DNA from 4 places in the Actinoplanes sp. NPDC023714 genome. Region 4 is predicted to be linked to each of the others. Evidence: riboswitches for the same ligand, from Rfam matches in the RefSeq annotation. Region 4 holds a riboswitch; each other region holds the start of a gene.
What was found. Region 4 has a riboswitch for cobalamin ahead of bluB (5,6-dimethylbenzimidazole synthase). Riboswitches for the same ligand answer to the same signal wherever they lie in the genome.
Positions count from the first base shown of each region.

Region 1 (5,251 bases), on a different contig from region 4:
GGCGACATATCCGAAATGTCACCCGACGGGGTCGATATCCGTGCGGGCGTCTCGGGCGCTCTCCCGGCGGGCATCGGCGGGCGCAGCGCCGGATCCTCCGCGAGGATCCTTCGCTGCAACTCGACCAGGGCGGGCGAAGGGTCCAGGCCGTGGTCTTCCGCGAGCCTTTCCCGGTACGTGCGGACGACCGTCAACGCCTCCGGAGTACGGCCGGTCGCGTGCAGGGCCCGCATGAGCAGGAGCCGGGGGCGTTCGCGGAGGGGTTGCGCCGTGGCGAGGGCCTCGATCTCGGGCAGGGTCTCGGCCGCGCGGCCGGCGTCGAGGCGGCGTTCGAGGCACTCCTCGTGAAGGTGCCGCCGCCACTCGTTGAGCCGGGCCACGTCCGGGGCGAACACCATCCGGTCCGCCACGTCGGCGAGCGATTCCCCGCGCCAGACGGCCAGGGCTTCGGCGAGCGTGACCGCCGCCGGATCGGACCGCTGATCGCGCGCCCGCCGCACCAGCCGCTCGACGATCTCCACATCGGTGCCGCCGTCGCCGCCGGACAGGTTCAGCCGGTAGCCGCCCGGCTCCCGGCAGATCACCTCACTGCCGGCCTGGCGGCGCAGGCGGGAGACGTAGCTGTGCAGATTCCCGACGGCGTTGTCCGGCGGCCCGGCCTCCCAGAGCGCGTCGATCAGGTCGGCGACGGGGACGGGGCGGCCGCCGGCCAGGGCGAGGCGGGCGAGCAGCACTCGCTGTGGCGCACCGGTGAGCGGGATGACGCGCCCGTCCCGGACCAGTTCGACCGGTCCCAGCACACCCACCCGGATCCCCACGGCGTCATTCTCACCAGTACCCGAAGTCCCCGACCACCACTTATCCACTCCCCGACAATCGATCCGCCACCCCCGGCTGAACGCCAGCGCTCACCCGACGCCCGAATTGTCGCCCTCTCGTACAGCCAAGCCAAACCATGCAGCCGGACCGAGCGACCCAGCTGACGATCAGCTACGGGCGATAGGGTCTGGCGGTGCGGACGAAGCAGCAGCTGACCGAGGACATTCACCGCGAACGGCGAGCTGCCCTGGTGGTCAACGCCAAGTCGCGGCGCGGCCGGCAGTTCTACGAGGACGCGCACGACCGGTTGCTGCGGGCGGGTTTCAAGCTGCTCGGCGCCTACGCCGTCGAGGGCGACCTCGAGCAGAGCCTGCAGAGGGCGATCGACCTGGGCCCGGACCTGCTGGTGGCGGGTGGCGGTGACGGCACGATCAGTACGGCGGGCCGGATGCTGGCGCACCGGGACATGGCGCTCGGCCTGCTGCCGCTCGGCACCACGAACAACTTCGCGCGGACGGTCGGCATCCCGCCCGATCTGGACACGGCGGTCACCACGATGACCGAGGGCCTGGTGATCGATGTGGACCTCGGGATCGCCGGGGACATGCCGTTCACGAACCACGTCGGCATCGGCCTGTCCGCCGAGGTGATGATCAACGCACCGAGCCGGCTCAAGCGGGCGGTCGGGCGCCTCGCCTACCCGATCACCGCGCTGGGGCTGCTGACGAGGCACCGGCCGCTGCGGGCGACGGTCCGGGCCGGCGGCGGGGAGATCGTCTTCGAGACGCATCAGGTGTACGTGGCGAACGGCGGCTTCCACGCCGGCCGTCCGATCACGGCGGACGCGCACGCCGACGACCGGCTGCTGGTGGCGTATCCGGTGGGCGGCGCGACCCGGCGGGAGCTTCTGCGCGAGACGGCCCGGAATGCTTTGACGGGGCACCGCCGTACCCTGCATGAACGTCCTTTCCTGGCGGTCGGCGAACTGTGGCTGGAGACGGACCGTCCAGCCGCCGTCGAGGTGGACGGCGAGCCGTGCGGGAGGACGCCGCTGCGGATCGCCCTCGATGCCAACGCCCTGCGGATCATGGCCCCGCCGGGTACTGAAGATCACTGACCCGCCCTTTTAAGATCACACACAGCATGTTGGGTTGCGGAAACGCGCACCGACCCAGATATGGTGTCTCCCGCAGCTGGTTCGGCCCCGCGCGAGCGGACGCCGAGGCAAGAGGGAATCCGGTGTGAGTCCGGAACTGCCCCGCAGCGGTCAGTGGGAACGACCGCCGTCAGTAAGCACTGGGCGCAAGCCTGGGAAGCGACGGCCAGTAGGTGGCTCTACCGAGCCGTGCCCACGAGTCCGAAGACCTGCCAGCGCGCCGCATGCCATCCCGGCGTGCGGCGGTCGGAGGTCGCGCGGGACGACCGACGCCGAATGAGCCGGCGACTGAGTCGCGACCGGCCGGCGTCTCCCCGTGCCCGAAGACCATGGGCTCGCGAGGAGAGAGCGACAGACAGCGATGACGCTGACACCGGAGAAGACCGGTGTGCCGGAGCAACGCAGGCACGCCATGCAGGTCCGCAAGCGCAACGGCGAGACCGAGCCGGTCGACGTCAACAAGATCGTCACAGCGGTCGAGCGCTGGGTCGCCGACCTGGACGAAGTGGACCCGCTGCGGGTCGCCACCAGGACGATCAGCGGCCTCTACGACGGCGCCACCACGGCCGAGCTGGACAAGCTGTCGATCCAGACGGCCGCCGAGCTGATCGGTGAGGAGCCGCAGTATTCCAAGCTGGCGGCCCGTCTGCTCGCCGAATACAACGCCAAAGAGGTCGGCGAGCAGGGCATCACGACGTTCAGCGAGTCGATCAAGTGCGGTCACGACGAGGGCTTGATCGGCGATGAGACAGCAGCATTTGTCGCGAAAAATGCGGACAAGCTGGATGCTGCGATCGACGATGACGCCAACCTGCGGTTCGAATACTTCGGCCTGCGCACCGTCACCGACCGCTACCTCCTGAGGCACCCCACCAAGCGGACGATCATCGAGACCCCGCAGCACTGGCTCCTCCGCGTCGCGTGCGGGCTCTCCGAAGACGCCGACGAGGCGATCGGCTTCTACCGCCTCATGTCGAGCCTCGCCTATCTTCCCAGCTCACCGACGCTGTTCAACGCGGGCACCCGGCACACCCAGATGTCGAGCTGCTTCCTCGTCGACTCCCCCCGGGACGAGCTCGACTCGATCTACGAGCGCTACCACCAGGTCGCGAAGCTGTCGAAGTTCTCCGGCGGCATCGGCATCTCCTGGTCGCGGGTGCGGGGCCGGGGCGCGCTGATCCGGGGCACGAACGGCCGGTCGAACGGCATCGTGCCATTCCTCAAAACGCTCGACGCCGGGGTGGCCGCGGTCAATCAGGGCGGCCGGCGCAAGGGTGCCGCGTGCGTCTATCTGGAGCCGTGGCACCCCGATGTCGAGGAGTTCCTGGAATTGCGGGACAACACGGGCGAGGACTCCCGGCGTACACATAACTTGAATTTGGCGAATTGGATCCCGGACGAATTCATGCGCCGGGTCGAGGCCGATGAAGATTGGTCGTTGATCGACCCATCCGATGCCCCTGAGCTGCCCGATCTCTATGGCGACGCCTTCACCGAGGCCTACCGGCTCGCCGAGAAGAAGGCCGTGAAAACCATTAAAGCCCGAGATCTGTACGGGCGGATGATGCGCACCCTGGCCCAGACCGGCAACGGCTGGATGACGTTCAAGGATCCGTCGAACCGCCTGTCCAATCAGACCGGAGCGCCCGGGAACGTCATTCACCTCTCCAATCTCTGCACCGAGATCCTCGAGGTGAACAACGACGACGAGACGGCGGTCTGCAACCTCGGCTCGGTGAACCTGGGCGCGCACGTGACCGCCGCGGGCGTCGACTGGGAGAGGCTGCGGGAGACCGTACGCATGGCGGTGGTCTTCCTGGATCGGGTCATCGACATCAACTACTATCCGGCGCGGCAGGCGGCCGCGTCGAACCCGCGCTGGCGCCCGGTCGGCCTCGGCCTGATGGGCCTGCAGGACGCGTTCTTCACGCTGCGGCTGCCGTTCGACTCGCCGGCCGCGCGCGAACTGTCCACCCGGGTCCAGGAGGAGATCTTCCTGACCGCGCTGGAGTCGTCGGCGGCCCTCGCGGCCCGGTTCGGCGCGCATCCGGCCTATCCGGAGACCCGGGCGGCCCGGGGTGATCTGCACCCGGACCTGTGGGGCGCCACGGTCACCCAGACCGCCCGATGGGAGGCGCTGCGGGAGTCGATCGCCGAGCACGGTCTGCGCAACTCGCTTCTGGTCGCGATCGCCCCGACCGCCACGATCGCGTCCATCGCGGGATGCTACGAATGCATCGAGCCGCAGGTCAGCAACCTGTTCAAGCGAGAGACCATGTCCGGCGAGTTTCTTCAGATCAACACCTATCTGGTACGGGAACTGAAGGCCCGGAATCTGTGGACCGCCCCCATCCGGGAGGCGATCAAGCGCGCCGAGGGGTCGGTGCAGGGCATCGCCGAGCTCCCCGCCGACGTGCGCGAGCTGTTCCGGACGGCGTGGGAGCTGCCGCAGCGCGCGCTCATCGACCTCGCCGCGGCGCGGGCGCCCTACATCGACCAGTCGCAGTCGCTGAACCTGTTCCTGGCGGCGCCGACCATCGGCAAGCTCTCGTCGATGTACCTCTACGCCTGGAAGTCCGGGCTGAAGACGTCCTACTACCTGCGGTCGCGTCCCGCCACACGCATCCAGCAGGCGACGGTGTCCTTGATCCCCGCGCTCACGCCCGCTGACGTTTGCTCCCTCGAAAACCCCGAGTCCTGTGAGGCCTGCCAGTAATGCTGCTCGACCCCGGAATGGACCTGACCCTGCGGCCGATGAAGTACCCGCACTTCTTCGACCGCTTCAAGGACGCCATCAAGAACACCTGGACGGTCGAGGAGGTCGACCTGCACTCCGACCTCGCCGACCTGGCCCGCCTGTCGGACGCGGAGAAGCACCTGGTCTCCCGGCTCGTCGCGTTCTTCGCCACCGGCGACACCATCGTGGCGAACAACCTGGTGCTCAACCTCTACCAGCACGTCAACTCCCCGGAGGGCCGGCTCTACCTGTCCCGGCAGCTGTTCGAGGAGGCCGTGCACGTCCAGTTCTATCTGAACCTGCTCGACACCTACGTCCCCGACCTGGACGAGCGGGCCGCCGCGTTCGCCGCCGTCGAGAACATCCCGTCGATCGCGCGCAAGGCCGAGTTCTGCTTCAAGTGGATCGACTCGGTCTTCGAGCTGCGGGCGCTGAAGACCCGCGAGGACCGGCGCGCCTTCCTGCTCAACGTGATCTGCTTCGCGGCCTGCATCGAGGGCCTGTTCTTCTACGGGGCTTTCGCGTACGTCTACTTCCTG
Region 1 is NZ_JBFAAR010000004.1:653,407-658,657, reverse strand. It holds gene AB0G10_RS22280 (BTAD domain-containing putative transcriptional regulator) at 1-818, opposite strand, end outside; gene AB0G10_RS22275 (YegS/Rv2252/BmrU family lipid kinase) at 1,013-1,936, shown strand; cobalamin riboswitch at 1,997-2,207, shown strand; gene AB0G10_RS22270 (ribonucleoside-diphosphate reductase subunit alpha) at 2,337-4,691, shown strand; gene AB0G10_RS22265 (ribonucleotide-diphosphate reductase subunit beta) at 4,691-5,251, shown strand, end outside.
Region 1: linked by a shared signal. The riboswitch ahead of AB0G10_RS22270 (ribonucleoside-diphosphate reductase subunit alpha) and the one ahead of bluB (5,6-dimethylbenzimidazole synthase) in region 4 are both predicted to bind cobalamin.

Region 2 (5,251 bases), on a different contig from region 4:
CAGGACGAAGAACGGCGCACCGAGGAAGGCCGTGACCACCCCGATCGGGATCTCCGCGTCGCCCGCGACGGTCCGGGCCACCAGGTCGGTCAGGGTGAGGAAAGCGGCGCCGAAGAGGATCGAGAGCGGCAGCAGCGAACGGTAGCTCGGCCCGGTCAGCAGCCGGATCGTGTGCGGCACGATCAGCCCGACGAAGCCGATCAGCCCGGAGACCGAGACCGCCGCGGCGGTGCCCAGCGACGCCGCGACGATCAGCAGGTACCGGCTGCGCTGCGGGTGCAGGCCCAGGCTCGCCGCCTCCGCGTCACCCACGGTCAGGACGTCGAGCTCGCGCCGCTGGGTCAGCACGATCACCGTCGTGACGATCACGTAGGGCAGGATCACCAGCACGTCGTGCCAGCCCGCCGTGGCGAGCCGGCCGAGCAGCCAGGAGTACACCTCCTGCAGCGACTCGACGTTCCGCTGCAGCAGGTAGGTCTGCGCCGCCGAGAGGAACGCCGACACCGCGACCCCCGCCAGGATCAGCGCGGCCGGCGTCCGGTTGCGGCTGCCTGCGGCGCCGAGCATCCAGGTGAGGGCGACCGCCAGGAGCGCACCGGCGAAAGCGGCCATGGGTACGGTGACCGGCAGCTCCACGGCAGCGGACGCGCCCAGGACGATCACGGCCGTGACACCGAGCCCGGCGCCGGCCGCCACACCGAGCAAGTACGGGTCGGCCAGCGGGTTGCGGAAGGCGCCCTGGTACGCGGCGCCGGCCAGCGCCAGCATCGCGCCGACCAGCAGACCCAGCACGACCCGGGGCAGCCGGAGTTGCATCAGGATCGCGATCTCGCGTTCGGAGAGGCCGCTGTCCAGCCGTACGCCCGGAATGAGATTGAGCATCTCGGCCGCGACCCCCGCCGGAGGGAGCCGGGCCGAGCCGAAGGCGAGGCCCGCGAGCGTCGCCACCAGGACCGCGAGCACGCCCGCGACGAGCCAGACCGGGCGGAGGCCCGCTCTCCTCGCCTCGTTCCGATTCTTGACCAGGGTCACGCCGGGATCTTGTTCAGGGCGTCGGCGACGGCTTGGACGAGGTCGACGGTGCGCGGGCCCCAGCGCGAGGCGATGTCGTCGTCGAGCGCGAAGATCTGACTCTTCTGCACGGCGGTCACCGCGGACCAGCCCTTGCGCGCCTTCACCGTCTCGGCGGACTGCTGGCAGCACTTGCTGTCGGCCAGGAAGATCGTGTCCGGGTTCGCCTGGACCACGGCCTCCTGGCTGAGTTGCGGGTACCCGCCGAACGAGCCGCTCGCGTCGGCCGCGTCCGCCACGTTGGTCATGCCGAACCTGCTGAAGACCGAGCCGACGAACGTCTTCGAGGTGGCCGAGTAGAGCTCCGGGCCGAGCTCGTAGAAGTAGCTGAGCGGCGTGGTCCGGGCCGGCGCCGACTTCACGATCTCGTCGATCTTCGCGGCCATCCCGGCGTTCACCTGCTCCGCCTCGGCCTCGTGGCCGGTCAGCGTGCCCAGCTCGCCGATCTGCTTGTAGGTGTCGTCGAGGGTGGCCGCGGCCGGCGCCACGAACGCCGGGATCGCCAGCTTCCCGAGCTGGGCCACGATGTTCTCGGTGTCGTTCGAGACCACCACGAGGTCGGGGTCCTTCGCGGCGATCGCCTCGGCGTTCGGCTTGAAGCCGGAGAGGTCGGACTTGGGCGCCTCGGCCGGGTGGTTGGACTGGTCGTCCACCGCCGTGACCTGCGCGCCCGCGCCGATCGCGAAGAGCATCTCGGTGGCGGTCGGGCTGAGGCTCACGATCTTCTCGGGCCGGGCCTCCAGCGTCACGCTGCCGACGGTGACCGGGTATGCCGCGTTCGCGCTCGGCGCGGTGGCCGGCTCGTCGTTCCCCCCGTCCCCGCAACCGGCGAGGACCAGGGCCGTCGCCGCGATCGCGGCGGTGAGCAGACGTCGTTTCATGATCAAGAACCTCCTGTCGGCCGGGCTGTGGTGCTTCGCCGACAGGGGCTTCTCGGCCGCCGCCTGCGAGGCGCCCCTCCCCGAGAGCGCTGAGTCGCGACCGGCGCCCAGGCGACCTGGCTAGACCTCCACTGCTGCGTGCTTCCGGAGGGATCACAGTTGCGGGACAGCGCCGGTTTCGCACCGGCTTCGCTGAGGCGCGGTCCTTGAAACGCTAACTCACCGGCAGCGCCCGATCGCCGTCGGTGGGTTCTCCAGTGCCTTTTAACGCGGTCGTGCTTTTTAGGAGCGCGTCTCGCTGGCCCGCTTGATCGCCGCTTCCTCGCTGGCGATCCCGTCCCGCTCCTGGCTGATCTTCTCGAGGCTGGTGGGCCGGTCGTTCAGGACGTCGGCGGCGGCGACCCGGTCTCCGGCCGCAGCGGCGTCCTCGTCGCCGGCGAGCGCCGAGCGCAGACGATCCTTCTCCGCGGTGCGCTTCGCGGCGATCGACCCGAGCTGCTCGGCCATCTCGTCACGCCACTTCCGCAGCAGCAGGAACGAGAGCGCCGCCGACGCGACGAACGCGACCATGGCTTTGACCAGGATGTTCAGAGGAACCGGCAGCAGCACGACGAAGGAACCCACGAACAGGCCGAGCCGGCCGAGCGTGTATTTGACGGCGGGACTCATCTCTTCTCTCCCTCAGCTCTCCTCAGCTCGACCGATGGTCGAGCCAGCGGAGGCCGTAGAACCAGACCAGGCAGTACACGACCGTACCGGTCGCCGCTCCGGCCACTCCGCTCACCAGGGCCGGCGCCACCCCCGAGACGAGACCGGCCACCGTCATCCCGAGCGCGACGCCGAAGCCGCCGGCCAGCGCGGCCACCACGACCCGGTGCGCGCCGAAGCCCTCGGCGCGGAACTCCTCGACGAAGAGCCAGACCGGCAGGATCAGGACGAGCCAGCCGTTCGACGAGCCGAACTCGCCGAGGCCGGTGAGCGCCATGATCGCCTCGAAGATCAGCAGGACGACCAGGCCGACCGCGAGCCCGGCGAACGCCGCGCCCAGCAGGTCGCTGACGGTCGCGAGCCGGCCGTCGGCGTCACGCCGGAGACCGCGCCTGCTCTGCTGCTGGGTCATCGGTCGCCTCCGCCCTCTGCTGTCACTGCTCTTCTCCGCCTTCTCGTGCTCAGACCCGCTGCGGTCTCAGGCCCAGACGCGCTGCGGCTCGCTGCGGCGCGCGGCGAAGGGGACGGCCGCCGCGTGCTCCTCGACGATCGCGTAGTCGGCGTCGCGCTCGATCGGCTGGAAACCGGCGTCCCAGATCAGATGGAGGAGATCGTCCTTCTCCTCGGGCGCGGAGCTGCCCAGATCGTCGGCGCCGAAGTTCAGCGACAGCTGCGCGACGGAACGGCCGATCGCGTCACCGCGGGCGCGCAGATGTGGCACGTCGTCGAGGAGGAGACGGAGGACGGCGAACACCTTCAGCGTCTCGGCCGGCATCACCGACTCGTGCGGCACCGGGACGACGACCGGCACGTCCTGCCGCTCGCGCAGGGCCAGCGCCTCGCCGATGAAGCCCAGCGGGTCGGCGGGGTCGCCGTAGGAGACGGTCTTCCCCTCGTCGCCGGAATCCCCGCCGACGCTGAACAGCACCCGCTCACCGTGCGACTCGAGCCGCCTGTGATGCGCGAGCCGCCCGAGCCAGGAGAGATCGTCCGACTCGTAGAGCGCCACGCCGTCCTCGCGGGTCAGCCGCTCACCGGCGTAGACCTTCGCCTCGAGCTCCTGCTTCCGCCCGGAGTCCATGGAGAGCCCCTTTCCGTCACCTCGAGTCGAGGGTACGTGCCGGGTCCGACAGAAGGCATCCGACGTGCGCGCCGGTTACCTGCGGCACCTGCCGTGATCTTGATATGCACGCAGAAGCCGAAATTTTCTCAGCGTGTTTTCATCTTCTTTCGATCGACACCGGTCCGCGGGCTGGGGTATGAACCTTAAGGAACGACTAGCGCGGACGGGGAGTTCATGTCCAAGGCATTGCGGTACGGATCGGCGATCCGGTCACGGTTCGCCCCGTCACGCCTGGGCCCGTTCGGACGTCTGCGCACCCTCGCCTACCCGGCCGCCGTCCTCGCCGCGATCGCCACGCTCTTCCAGCCGATCCCCGCGATGGCCGCGCCCACCACGCCGGCCGTTCCCGGCGTCCCCGGCGTCCCGGTCGCCGTGCCGGACACCGGCTCCCGCCCGACGCAGACCGGCTCGCTGGCCCTGCCCGGCACGCCGTCGACGGCCACCACGACGACCCCGGTCACCCCCGTCACCTCGATCACCGGCATCGCGACGAGCCCGGTCGTCCAGAAGATCGAGACGGGCCGCTCCGAGATCGCCACGCTCGGCGACCAGCTGATCCGGGTCGGCCAGGACCGCGACATCGTGAAGGCCCAGGTCACCACCGCGGCGCAGAAGGTCCTGGACGCGCAGGAGGCGCTGCGCAACGCCCAGTCCGCCGCGGTCGAGGCCGCCGACGCCGCGATGCGCGAGGCCGCCGCCCTGCCGCCCGGCGCCACCGGCTCCGGCCTGCTCGACCTCGAGTCCCTGGCCCGCCTCCAGCGCGGCGACGACACCGCCGACCAGGCCGCCGCCATCCGGCTCGAGGCCGCCGAGACCACCGCCCAGGTCGCGCTCGACGAGCAGACCACGTCGAACGCCCGGTTCGCCGAACTCGCCGAGGAGTGGACCAAGCTCAGCGGCCAGCTCAGCCAGAAGCAGAAGGCTCAGCAGAAGCTCGAGCAGGACAACGCCGCCGAGCTGAGCGCCGCCGAGACCACCCAGACCGCGGCCGACCAGGCGCTCGGCGACGAATACCTCACCGGCACGGAGGCCGGCCGCAGCGCCGACGCGCGAGCCGTCAAGGCGCTGGAATACGCCCTGGCCCAGCGCGGCGACCCGTACGTCTGGTCCGAGGAGGGCCCGGACCAGTTCGACTGCTCCGGCCTGATGTACGCGGCCTACCGCGGCGTCGGCTACCCGCTCGTCCGGGTGTCGCGCGACCAGTACTACCAAACCCGCGACCGCGCGGTCTCCCGCTACTCGCTCCTCCCCGGCGACCTGCTCTTCTTCAGCTCCTCCAACAGCTGGACGGGCATTCACCACGTCGCGATGTACGCGGGCGAGGGCATGATGGTGGAGGCACCGCGGACCGGTCTCAACGTCCGGCTCACGCCGGTGCGGTGGAGCCGCCTCTTCGCGGCCACCCGCGTCTTCGGCTCGATCGAGGGCGACACCGAGCTGCCCGACCTGGGCGCGCCCGACCCGGACG
Region 2 is NZ_JBFAAR010000012.1:203,497-208,747, forward strand. It holds gene AB0G10_RS37730 (iron ABC transporter permease) at 1-1,032, opposite strand, end outside; gene AB0G10_RS37735 (ABC transporter substrate-binding protein) at 1,029-1,952, opposite strand; cobalamin riboswitch at 2,058-2,189, opposite strand; gene AB0G10_RS37740 (DUF4229 domain-containing protein) at 2,235-2,621, opposite strand; gene AB0G10_RS37745 (hypothetical protein) at 2,644-3,072, opposite strand; partial or broken gene AB0G10_RS37750 (aminofutalosine synthase MqnE) at 3,139-3,432, opposite strand; partial or broken gene AB0G10_RS37755 (aminofutalosine synthase MqnE) at 3,574-3,741, opposite strand; gene AB0G10_RS37760 (NlpC/P60 family protein) at 3,958-5,251, shown strand, end outside.
Region 2: linked by a shared signal. The riboswitch ahead of AB0G10_RS37735 (ABC transporter substrate-binding protein) and the one ahead of bluB (5,6-dimethylbenzimidazole synthase) in region 4 are both predicted to bind cobalamin.

Region 3 (5,251 bases), on a different contig from region 4:
GTGCTGCGTGCCGGGCCGGTCGTTCAGCGTCGCGATCACGTCCTGGACGTCCACCCAGCCCCACTTCATCGGGTACGTGAACTCGTCCAGCACATAGAACTTATAGGTCTCGTTCGCGAGGTCCCGCTTGATCTGCGCCCAGCCCTCGGCGGCCTCGGCGGCGTGGTCGCGCTCGGTGCCGGCCCGCTGGATCCAGGACCAGCCCTCCCCCATCTTGTGCCAGGTCACCGGCGTGCCGTTCACGCCGTCCAGGGCCTTCAGCGCCGACTCCTCGCCGACCTTCCACTTCTGCGACTTCACGAACTGGAACACGCCGATCGGCCACCCCGCACTCCACGCCCGCAGCGCCATCCCGAACGCCGCGGTGCTCTTGCCCTTGCCCGCGCCCGTGTGCACCGCGAACACCGCCTGCCGCCGGCGCTGGCGCGTGGTGAGCCCGTCGTCCGGAGTGACGGTCACTTTCCCTTGTGGCATTTTCAGACCCTTCTCGTGTACGGGAGGTCAGCGCCCGTCCCCACGCCCTTTAAGCCGTCCTAGGAAGATAGGATGCTTGCTGCGGGCTGGTGTTCGCTGCCTTGCCGTTGCCGCCGCCCGGCCTTGTCCGCCGCCCGGCTCTGTATCGCCGCCGGCTCTCTGTTCGCCGCGCCGCGTCCGCCGCCCGGCCCTGTCCGCCGCCCGGCCTTTTCCGGCGGCTCGCGGTCACGCCGCCCGGCGGTAGGCGCGGTCTGCCGTCGCCTGTGGACGGTTCTCCACCGCCGCCTGGAGCTGCTCCAGCGGCATGACGTCGGCTTTCAGCGCCGCGGCCAGCTTCACCGCGAGACCGAGGCGGATCGGACCGGACTCGCAGTCCACCACCACGGAGGCGACGCCGTTCAGGGCCGGGGCCATCAGCAGCGGGTCCGGGCCGCTCGTGGCCCGGCCGTCCGTCACCAGGATCAGCAGCGGACGGCGGCGCGGATCCCGGCGGCGCTCGGTGGCGATCGTGGAGGCCGCCGCGCGGAGGCCGGCCGCGAGCGGCGTACGCCCCCCGGTCCGCAACGCGGCCAGCCGCATGACGCCCACCTCGTGACTGGACGTGGGCGGCAGCACCACCTCGGCCTCCGCCCCCCGAAACGTGATCATGCCGATCCGGTCCCGCCGCTGGTAAGCGTCCCGCAGCAGCGACAGCACCGCCGTCTTGACGAGCGTCATGCGCTTGCGGGCCGCCATCGAGCCGGAGGCGTCCACGACGAACAGGACGAGGTTGGCCTCGCGTCCCACGTGGACGGCTTCCCGGAGATCCCGCGGAATCACGCGCAGGTCCCCCGCCGCGCCGGACTCCAGCGCCGACCTCTCGATCGCGGCTCGCAGGGTGGCGGGCAGGTGGGGTGCCCCGGCAAGCCTGCCGAGCGGCGGGCGGCTGCCGACCACCCTCCCCCGGCGGGCGAAGGCGGGGGAACGCCGGCCCGCGTGACCGCCCTCGCCACGGGCCGCGATCGTCAGGGTGCGGGTGCGGTAGGCCTGCCCGGCCGACGCGACGGCGCCCGCCGTGGACTGTCCAGGGGCGTCCGGCTGCGGGGTCTGCTGCGGGGAATCGTCCGGGGCCGGGCCGCGCGACTCCTGAGTCTCCGGGCGCCCGCCCGCTTGCGGAGCTGAGGACGCGTCCGGAGCGGGGCTTCCGCCCGTACCCGAAGGATCTGACCCGCCGCCGCCCGACGGACCTTGCGGCCCTCCGCCGTCAGGCGGGCCCTCCCCCTCAGGATCGTCGCCGCCCTCCGGATCGTCGTCGTCCTCCTGTGCCTGACGCTCGGCCTCGGCCAGGGCCTGCTCGAGCTTCTCCTCGTCGGTGCCGGGCGGGTCCAGCGGATCGGTACGGCGGCGGTGCGGGAGGGCCAGGCGCGCGGCGTCGGCGACATCCTCGGCGTTCACCACGTCGCGGCCCTTCCAGGCGGCGAGGGCGACCGCCGACCGGGCCACCACGATGTCGGCGCGCATGCCGTCGACGCCGTAGGCCAGGCACACCCGGGCGATCCGGTCCAGTTCGGCGTCGGGCAGCTTCACCGACGGCAGCAGGGCGCGGGCCTCGGCGATGCGGGCGGCGTAATCCCGCTCGGCGTCCCGGTAGCGGGCCGCGAAACCGTCCGGGTCGGCCTCGTACGCGAGACGCCGCCGGACCACCTCGGCGCGCTGGGCGGCGTTGCGGGGCGCGGCCACGTTCACCACCAGGCCGAACCGGTCGACCAGCTGCGGGCGGGGCTCGCCCTCCTCCGGGTTCATCGTGCCGACCAGCAGGAACCGGGCCGCGTGCTTGACCGACACCCCGTCCCGCTCGACGTGGGCCCGGCCCATCGCGGCCGCGTCCAGCAGCAGGTCCACCAGATGATCCGGGAGCAGGTTGACCTCGTCGACGTAGAGCACGCCCCGGTGCGCGGCGGCCAGCAGCCCCGGCTCGTAGGCCTTCACCCCGTCGCTGAGCGCCCGCTGAATGTCGAGGGTGCCGACGACCCGGTCCTCGGTGGCGCCGACCGGCAGTTCGACGAGGCTGGCCGGGCGCTCGCCGGCCGGGCTGTCGATCGCGTGCGGGCCGTCCGGGCAGTCCGGGTCGGGCGCGGCCGGGTCGCAGGCGAACCGGCAGCCGCGCACCGTCCGGATGCTCGGCAGCAGCCCGGCCAGCGCCCGTACGACGGTGCTCTTCGCGGTGCCCTTCTCGCCGCGCACCAGCACCCCGCCGACCGCCGGCGAGACGGCGGTGAGCAGCAGCGCCAGGCGCAGGTCATCGAGGCCGACGACGGCCGAGAACGGGTACGGAGTAGTCACGGGAGATCCCTTCCGGCGGGTGTCCACGCCCGCGCGACGGCCGAAACGAGCGGCCGGAGTCTCCTGACTCCCGGATCGACGTTCCCCGCGCGCCTTCCGGCCGTAGTCGCCGTGGCTGTCGTGGCGGTTCGCTCCCCGGTCACAGTGGCGGGACCGTCCCGGACTCGCACCGGGTTCCTCCGCTACCGCTCATGGTCACTCTTTCCTACGCCCGGGTGCGGCGTCAACGCGGGGTGTCCCTCATCAAGATCTTTTTAGGGTACGGACCTAAGCCGTCCACGACCGCAGGTCCGGCCGCCCCCGCCCGTCGACGCGGGCGCAGCGGGGGGTCGAGGCCGTGACGCGTCTTTCGCGTGAGGTGCGTGGTCACCCCTGACCCGTCCCGCCCTCCGCATCCCTCCCCGGCCGGCGTCGCCGCTGGTGCCGGGCGGTGTTCCGGCCGGTGCTCCGGGCGGTGTTCCGGGCGGGAGGGAAGGCCGGCGCGGGATGCCGAGGGCGGCAACCCGATGGGTGGGGAAGGATGTCAGACGGGTATTGACGCGGCGGGACGGCTCAGGGAGGCAGCACATGGACGTCGTGATCGGGATCGACACCGGGACCACCGCCACGAAGGGGGTGGCCACCGGTCCGGCCGGGGAGCTCAGGGCGCTGACCAGCGTGCACTATCCGCTGTCGGTGCCCGGGCCGGGACGGGCGGAGCTCGACCCCGAGCAGCTCGCCGCCGCCGCGATCAAGGCGCTCGTGGACGTCGCGAAGGAGTGCCGGGAGAACGGCGACCGGGTGATCGCGATCGGTCTGAGCGCGTTCCTGCACGCGCTCGTGCCGATGGCCGCGGACGGCCGGCCGCTCGGGCCGCTGATCACCTGGGCGGACAACCGGGCCGCGGAGCAGGCCGAGCGGATCGCGGACAAGAAGGCTCTGCAGGCCCGTACCGGCACGCCGGTCCATCCGATGTCGCCGCTCACGAAACTGGCCTGGTTCGCCGAGAACGAGCCGGGCACGCTGCGCGACACGCCACGCTGGGGTGGCGTGAAGGAGCTGGTGGTCGCCGCGCTCGCGGAGGCCCCGTTCGTCGTCGACCTCTCGGTCGCCTCCGGCACGGGCCTCTACGACATCCACTCACGGCAGTGGGACCCCGAGGCCGTGGAAACAGCGAGGGTACGCCGGGAGCAACTGGCTGAGGTCGTACCCACGACCACGTCGTTGCGGTTGAAGCGGGAGGTGGCGAGCGCGGCCGGGCTCGACGCCGGCGTGCCGCTGATCATCGGGGCGGCCGACGGGCCCCTTGCGAACCTCGGGGTGGGCGCCACCCCGGCCGGGATCGCCGCCGTCTCGCTCGGCACCAGCGGCGCCCTGCGCACCGTCGTCGACCGGCCGACCAGTGACGAGGCGGGGCGGCTGTTCTGCTACGCGCTGACCGAGGACCGCTGGGTGATCGGCGGGGCGGTGAACAACGCCGGCTCGGTGGTGCGCTGGGCCGGGGAGAGTTTCGCGGCCGGGTTCGAACGCCCCGGCGCCGAAGGCGAGGACGCCGACGAGCGGGACGCCGCGCTGCTGCTGGAGGCGGCCGGGGTGAAGGCCGGCAGCGACGGGCTGCTGTGCCTGCCGTACCTGCTGGGCGAGCGGGCGCCGTGGTGGCGTCCCGGGCTGCGCGGCGCCTACCTCGGCCTGCGCCGCGAGCACACCCGGCCACACCTGGTCCGTGCCGCCGTCGAGGGTGTCTGCCAGCAGCTGGCGCTGGTCCGGGACTCCTTCGACGCCGAAGGCAACACGCTCACCGAGATCCGGGCCACCGGCGGCGCGGTCGCGTCCGAACTGTGGACCGGCATCCTCGCGTCGGCGCTGGACCTGCCGGTAGCGGTCGCGGACACCCCGGAGGGCACCGCCCTGGGCGCCTGCCTGCTGGCCCGGCACGCGCTCGGCGAACTCCCCGACCTGGACGAGGCGGCAGCCCTCGTACCGATCAGCCGCCACACCCCACCGAACCCGGACGACGCCGCCTTCTACCGCAAGCTCCGACCCCTCGTCGAGCAGTCAGCCCTGGCGGTCCTCGACGTGGTGGCCGAGCTGGACAGGCTGGCCCCCGAACCCCTCCCCGGAACCGAAAAAGCAGTCCACTCCTAACCCCCGCGCCAGCGCCACCTCCCACCGCACCCCTCCCACCGCACCCCTCCCGCCGCCACCCCTCCCGCCGCGCTACCCCCACCGCACCCTCCCCCCGCGATCTTGTTGATCGGGGCAGCCCCGTTCCTGCACCAATCAACAAGATCGCGCAGGGGCGGGACGCGGAGGCGGGACGCCGGGCGGGGCGCGGGGGCGGCGCGGAGGTGGGTGACCGGGAAGCGCAAAGAGAAACGCCCTGCCGGGATCGACCGGCAGGGCGTTTGGAGAGAACTGTCAGCGCTGGTCCATCGCGACGAAGTCGCGCACCGGGGAGCCGGTGTAGATCTGGCGC
Region 3 is NZ_JBFAAR010000007.1:33,334-38,584, reverse strand. It holds gene cobO (cob(I)yrinic acid a,c-diamide adenosyltransferase) at 1-474, opposite strand, end outside; gene AB0G10_RS28240 (VWA domain-containing protein) at 700-2,796, opposite strand; cobalamin riboswitch at 2,853-2,976, opposite strand; gene AB0G10_RS28235 (gluconokinase) at 3,364-4,920, shown strand; gene AB0G10_RS28230 (citrate synthase) at 5,194-5,251, opposite strand, start outside.
Region 3: linked by a shared signal. The riboswitch ahead of AB0G10_RS28240 (VWA domain-containing protein) and the one ahead of bluB (5,6-dimethylbenzimidazole synthase) in region 4 are both predicted to bind cobalamin.

Region 4 (5,251 bases):
CCGCGAGGGACTCCTCGGCGACCGGCCGATCGACCCGGTCGCCGTTCTCGTCCTGGAAGCAGTGTCCGGCGGTGAGCACCCAGTGCGGCGAGATGAGGCCGCCGGAGCAGGAGCTGTCGCGGGTGCCGCCGTCGGTGGTCGGAATACCGTTGTCGATCAGCTTGACCGCGAACGGATAGCGCCCGTCGGGCACGCTCTCCCCGTTCGCGATGGCCTCGGCCGGGGCAGCCGCGACGACCGCCCCCACCGGGATCGCGAGGAGCGCCGCGAGCATCTTCCACATCTTCGTCGTCACCGTCCGTGAAGCTTAGGCGGCCCCGGCAACTCCCCGGCGGGGCCGCGCGCCTACTTCACTGACGATCCGGACGCGAATGGCGTTCAATTCCGCTCCGAATCAGCCGGCTGCATGAACGGCTCGGCATTAGCCGGCTGCATGAACGGCTCGGCGGGCGGGTACCCGCTGCCCATGGCAGACGAGACCTTGATCCGGATCCGGGCGGCCGCCGAGGGCTACGCCGAGGCGGTCCGGCAGACGCAGCGCTACTTCGACCGGATCGACGACACCACCGACCCGAGCGTGCTGATCGAGTATGCCGAGCTGGTCCGCAACGAGGAGGCCGCCCAGGCGGATCGTCTCGACGCGCTCACCGCCGCCGGATTGCGTGCCGAGAGTTTCGACGCTGATTAGAAAAGCCTTTCGAGCGTACGGGGGTCCGTGCGCTCGGTGTTGCTCACCACGACGATGCGGCGGTCAACGGTCGGCACACTGCCGGCCAGCGCCTTGAATCCTCGGTTGTGCCCGGTGTGATACCACGCGGGCCGGCCGTTGACCTCCCTAACGAACGTGCCGTAGCCGTAGCCGTGCCCATGGTCGCTGAGCATCAGTGACCGGGAGTGTTCACTCAGCAGCGCGTCGGTGCGGAGCGCGTCGAGCCAGGTCATGAGGTCGTGCGCGGTCGACCAGAGATCCCCGGCGCCCATCCCGGTGATGTCGAGCTCCCAGCTGTCCACGGCATTGCCGTCCGCGTCGTGCCCGGTCGCCAGGTCCGGCTCGCCCGCGGGCGCGTTCCCGGCGAACGTCCTGCTCAGACCGAGCGGCGTGAAGATCCGTTCGGCGAGGTAGGCGCGGTAGGGGGTGTCGCTCGCCCGCTGGACGACGTGCGCGAGCAGGACGTAGCCGGGGCTGCTGTAGTACCACCGGGTGCCGGGCGCGAACTTCAGAGGCGCGTCCCGGAAGGTTGCCAGCAGTGCGCCGTCCCCCTGGGACAGATCGGTCTCCGGGAAGTCCTCCCAGTGACCGACCCCGGCCGTGTGCGTGAGCAGCTGGTGCAGCGTGATCGCCGGCCACCCGCCGATCCACCGCCCCAGGTCGTCGTCGAGCGCGAGCGCGCCCTTCTCCGCGAGCATCAGCACGGCCGCCGCGGTGAACTGCTTGCTCACCGACGCGATCTGATACCGCACGTCGCTCGTGTCGTCGGCGACGACCTCGTCACCCTGCTTGACCAGGATCTCGGTGCGCATCACGGCTGAAAGTACTCCGTCATCATCTCGCTGACCCACGCCGGTTGCGTCAGGTCCTCAGGGCTGAACTCCCGCATGGCCGGCTTGAGGTCGACGACCGGTGTCCCGTCCACGGCGTCCAGCCCGCGCACGGTCAGCACCCGCCCCTCCACCGCCACGATGGAGCAGGTCGTCACCCCGATCCGATTCGGTCGCCGCGGCCCCCGCCCCGCGAAGATCCCGACAGCCGGCAGATCCGCCCGCCCGCGATAGGGCCGAGGCTCCCGATAGTCGTCGAGCTCCGCGAGCCGGTCGAAGACGAACAGCACCTCGACGTGCGAGAAGTCCTCGAGCCCTTGCAGGCACGCGTCGCCGAACACCGCATCGACGACGATCGTGCTGACGACCGCGCCCCAGTTGTCGGTGTGCTGAACGTCGGTCCGCCCGTTCTCCACGTACCCGATGGGTTTGATCTCGAAGGCCGGCATGCCCCGACGGTATCGCTCGATGTCCATGAGTGACCCGCGGCTGGCGCATCGAGGATCTTCGCTAGAGTTCCCGGTGTTTGGATCTCGTGCGGGCGGGGTAGGCGCGACCCGCATTCACAACCGTCCCGCCCAGGAGGATCAGTGGAACCGGCTCAGCCGCCGCACGGCACCCGCATCCGCAAGCCGGGCCGCCGATCGTCGTGCGGCGTGCGGCGCAGGACCGTCTGGGCGCCGCCGGACCGCCGCCCGCGCCGCCGCCCCCGCTAGCGGGTAGGGTTTCCGGCGGCACGAACTTGTCGCGAGGTGCCCCGCCCGGTCAGGGCGGGGAGAATCTGGGAAGCCGGTGTGATTCCGGCACGGGCCCGCCGCGGTGACCGGGGAGCTGCCGCCCACGCGCCTCGTGCGCAGCCACTGGCTTCCGGGCCGGTCATCTCGATGGCCGGCCTGGCTGGGAAGGCGGGCGGTGAGGCGTCGATCCGGGAGTCCGAAGACCGGCCTCGCTCACGGTCGCCCCGGTCCGCCGGGGCAGGACGCAGCGGGAGCCTGCCCATGAACCACGTTTACGACGTCATCCACCGCCGCCGCGACGTGCGCGGCCAGTTCACCGGCGCGCCGATCCCGGACGAGGTGCTCGCCCGCGTGCTGTCCGCCGCCCACGCCGCGCCCAGCGTAGGTCTCTCCCAGCCCTGGGACTTCATCGTGATCCGCGACGCCGCGACCCGGGCCGCCTTCCACGAACACGTGATGCACGAGCGCGACGTCTTCGCGGCCACCCTCCCCGACGCCGCGCCCTTTCACAAGATCAAAATCGAGGGGGTACGGGAGAGCACGCTCTCCATCGTGGTGACCTACGACCCCGATCGCGGCAGCCCCGCGGTCCTGGGCCGGCACGCCATCGCCGACGCCGGCCTCTATTCGGTATGCCTGGCCATCCAGAACCTCTGGCTGGCCGCCACCGCCGAAGACCTGGGAGTCGGCTGGGTCTCCTTCTACCGCGAACCGTTCGTCCAGCAGTTGCTGGACATCCCCGCGACCATCCGCCCGGTCGCCTGGCTCTGCGTCGGCCCGGTCACCCACCTCGAGCAGACCCCCGACCTGGAGCGCCACGGCTGGCGCCACCGAACCCCCTGGCAGCAGGCCGTCCACACCGACCGATGGACCGCCCCTACTCCCACCTGACCGGCCCGGGCATGTAGTTCGACGTCACGATCCGCACGGCCATAGGGACGAGATCGTCATGGAGCCACGTCCCCGTGGCGACGATCTCGGCCCGCGGCTCCTCCAGCCACCGGCGTAGAGAGCCCGGCCGGCTGCAGCCCGTTGTCGTCGCGAAGGCCCGGGCGCAGCAACGCGCTGCAGCCGGGTTCCCGGGCGGGGGCCGAGAGCCGGTCAGGCGGGGGAGCTCAGGGCAGGCAGACGTCCGGGAGGAGGAACCAGCGCAGCTTCTCGAAGGCCGGCGGCAGGTCGAGGCGGGTGCCGTCGGCGGGCAGAGGGCGGCTGGTGAGAAGGGAGCGCGCCTCGGTGAGGTAGCCGGCCAGGGCGTCCTCACCGACGGTCTCCGACGGGGGCGGCGGTGTGGTGACGGTGCCGTCGGGGTTGAGGCGCAGGTCGGCGAGGCGCAGATCCGGGTGCCGGTGGCGGAGGTGGGTCCAGCGGCCGGTACGGGGGTCGAAGCGGTACTCCGGGAGCAGCCGGGCGCCGTGCGCGGCGATCAGCAGGACCGCGTCGATGAGGTAGTCGGCGACGGTCTCGGAGATGAAGTAGTTGAGGTTGAGCCGGCTCCAGCCCGGCTTGATGCCCTCCCAGCCGTCCACGATCTCGCCGCGGAACTCGCGGGAGTGGGACTCGTCGATGCCGAGGAGGCGGTGGCCGTAGGGGCCGGCGCAGGAGCAGCCGCTGCGGGCCTGGATGCCGAAGAGGTCGTTGAGCAGCGCCGCCACGTAGTTGTGGTGCAGGTAGCGGTCGCCGGCGCGGATCTGGAACGAGACGATGGAGAGGCGGTCGGCGTCCAGGTCGCCGAGGATCTCGATGGCCGGCTCGGCCCGCCAGCGGTCGCGGGCGCGGCGCCACAGGGCGTGCTCGCGCTCCTGGATCACGTCGGTGCCGACGGCGTCCTTCACGGCGAAGACCAGGCCGGCCCGGATCGACTCGACGATGGCCGGGGTGCCGCCCTCCTCGCGGGCGACCGGGTCGGTGAGGTAGCGGTGGCCGGTCGGGTCGACGTACGCGACGGTGCCGCCGCCGGGGATGACCGGCACCCGGTTCGTCAGCAGCCGGCGGTCCACCACGAGCACGCCGGGAGTCTGCGGGCCGCCCGCGAACTTGTGCGGGGAGAGGAAGACGGCGTCCTTGCCGTCCATGGTGATCGGCACGTACGGGCCGGCGGCGGCGTAGTCCCAGACCGAGAGGGCGCCGTGCTCGCGCAGCACCGCCGAGACCGCGGCCGTGTCGGTGAGGATGCCGGTGACGTTGGAGGCCGCGGAGAAGCTGCCGATCCGCAGCGGGCGGTCCCGGTACGCGATCAGCGCCTCCCGCAGCACACCGAGGTCGACGTGCCCGGTGTGGTCCGAATCGATCTCGACGACGTCGGCGATCGACTCCCGCCAGGGGAGTTCGTTGGAGTGGTGCTCGTAGGGCCCGACGAACACGACCGGCCGCTCGCCGGCCGGGATCCGGGCGCTCAGGTCGTACGCATCATCGAGGTTTTCCGGAATCCTCAACCCCAGGATCCCGGCGAGCTTCGCGACCGCCGCGGTCGCCCCCGAACCGCAGAAGATCACCACGTGGTGGGGGCCGCCGCCGACGCTGCGGTGGATGATCGAGCGGGCCTCCTCGCGCAGCGCCCCGGTCTGCGCGCCGGTGGCCGACGCCTCGGTGTGCGTGTTGGCGTAACGGGTCAGCACCTGGTCGCGGATGAAGTCCTCGACGAAGTCGAGCGCCTGCCCGGACGCGGTGTAGTCGGCGTAGGTGATCCGGCGGGGGCCGAACGGGCCGTCCAGGACCCGGCCGGCGCCGGACAGCCCCTCGCGGATTCGCTGCAGCTGCATATCCATGATGTTCACCTTTCCGATCAGAGAACACCATGTCGGATCGCTGCCATCAACCGAAGATCGAGTTGACCCACTCCGGGTGGTCGATGAACGGGTTCCGGTTGTGCTGGTAGGAGCTGTAGATCACCTGGTTGCGGTTCCTTTCGGCCGCGTCCGGCGGATCCTGCGAGTTCCAGGTCAGCAACGTGGAGAGCTTTCCGAGGTACGGGTGGG
Region 4 is NZ_JBFAAR010000002.1:465,312-470,562, forward strand. It holds gene AB0G10_RS09965 (trypsin-like serine protease) at 1-295, opposite strand, end outside; gene AB0G10_RS09970 (hypothetical protein) at 467-688, shown strand; gene AB0G10_RS09975 (serine hydrolase domain-containing protein) at 685-1,521, opposite strand; gene AB0G10_RS09980 (SAM-dependent methyltransferase) at 1,521-1,988, opposite strand; cobalamin riboswitch at 2,273-2,503, shown strand; gene bluB (5,6-dimethylbenzimidazole synthase) at 2,538-3,167, shown strand; gene AB0G10_RS09990 (aminotransferase class V-fold PLP-dependent enzyme) at 3,392-5,041, opposite strand; gene AB0G10_RS09995 (endonuclease) at 5,088-5,251, opposite strand, start outside.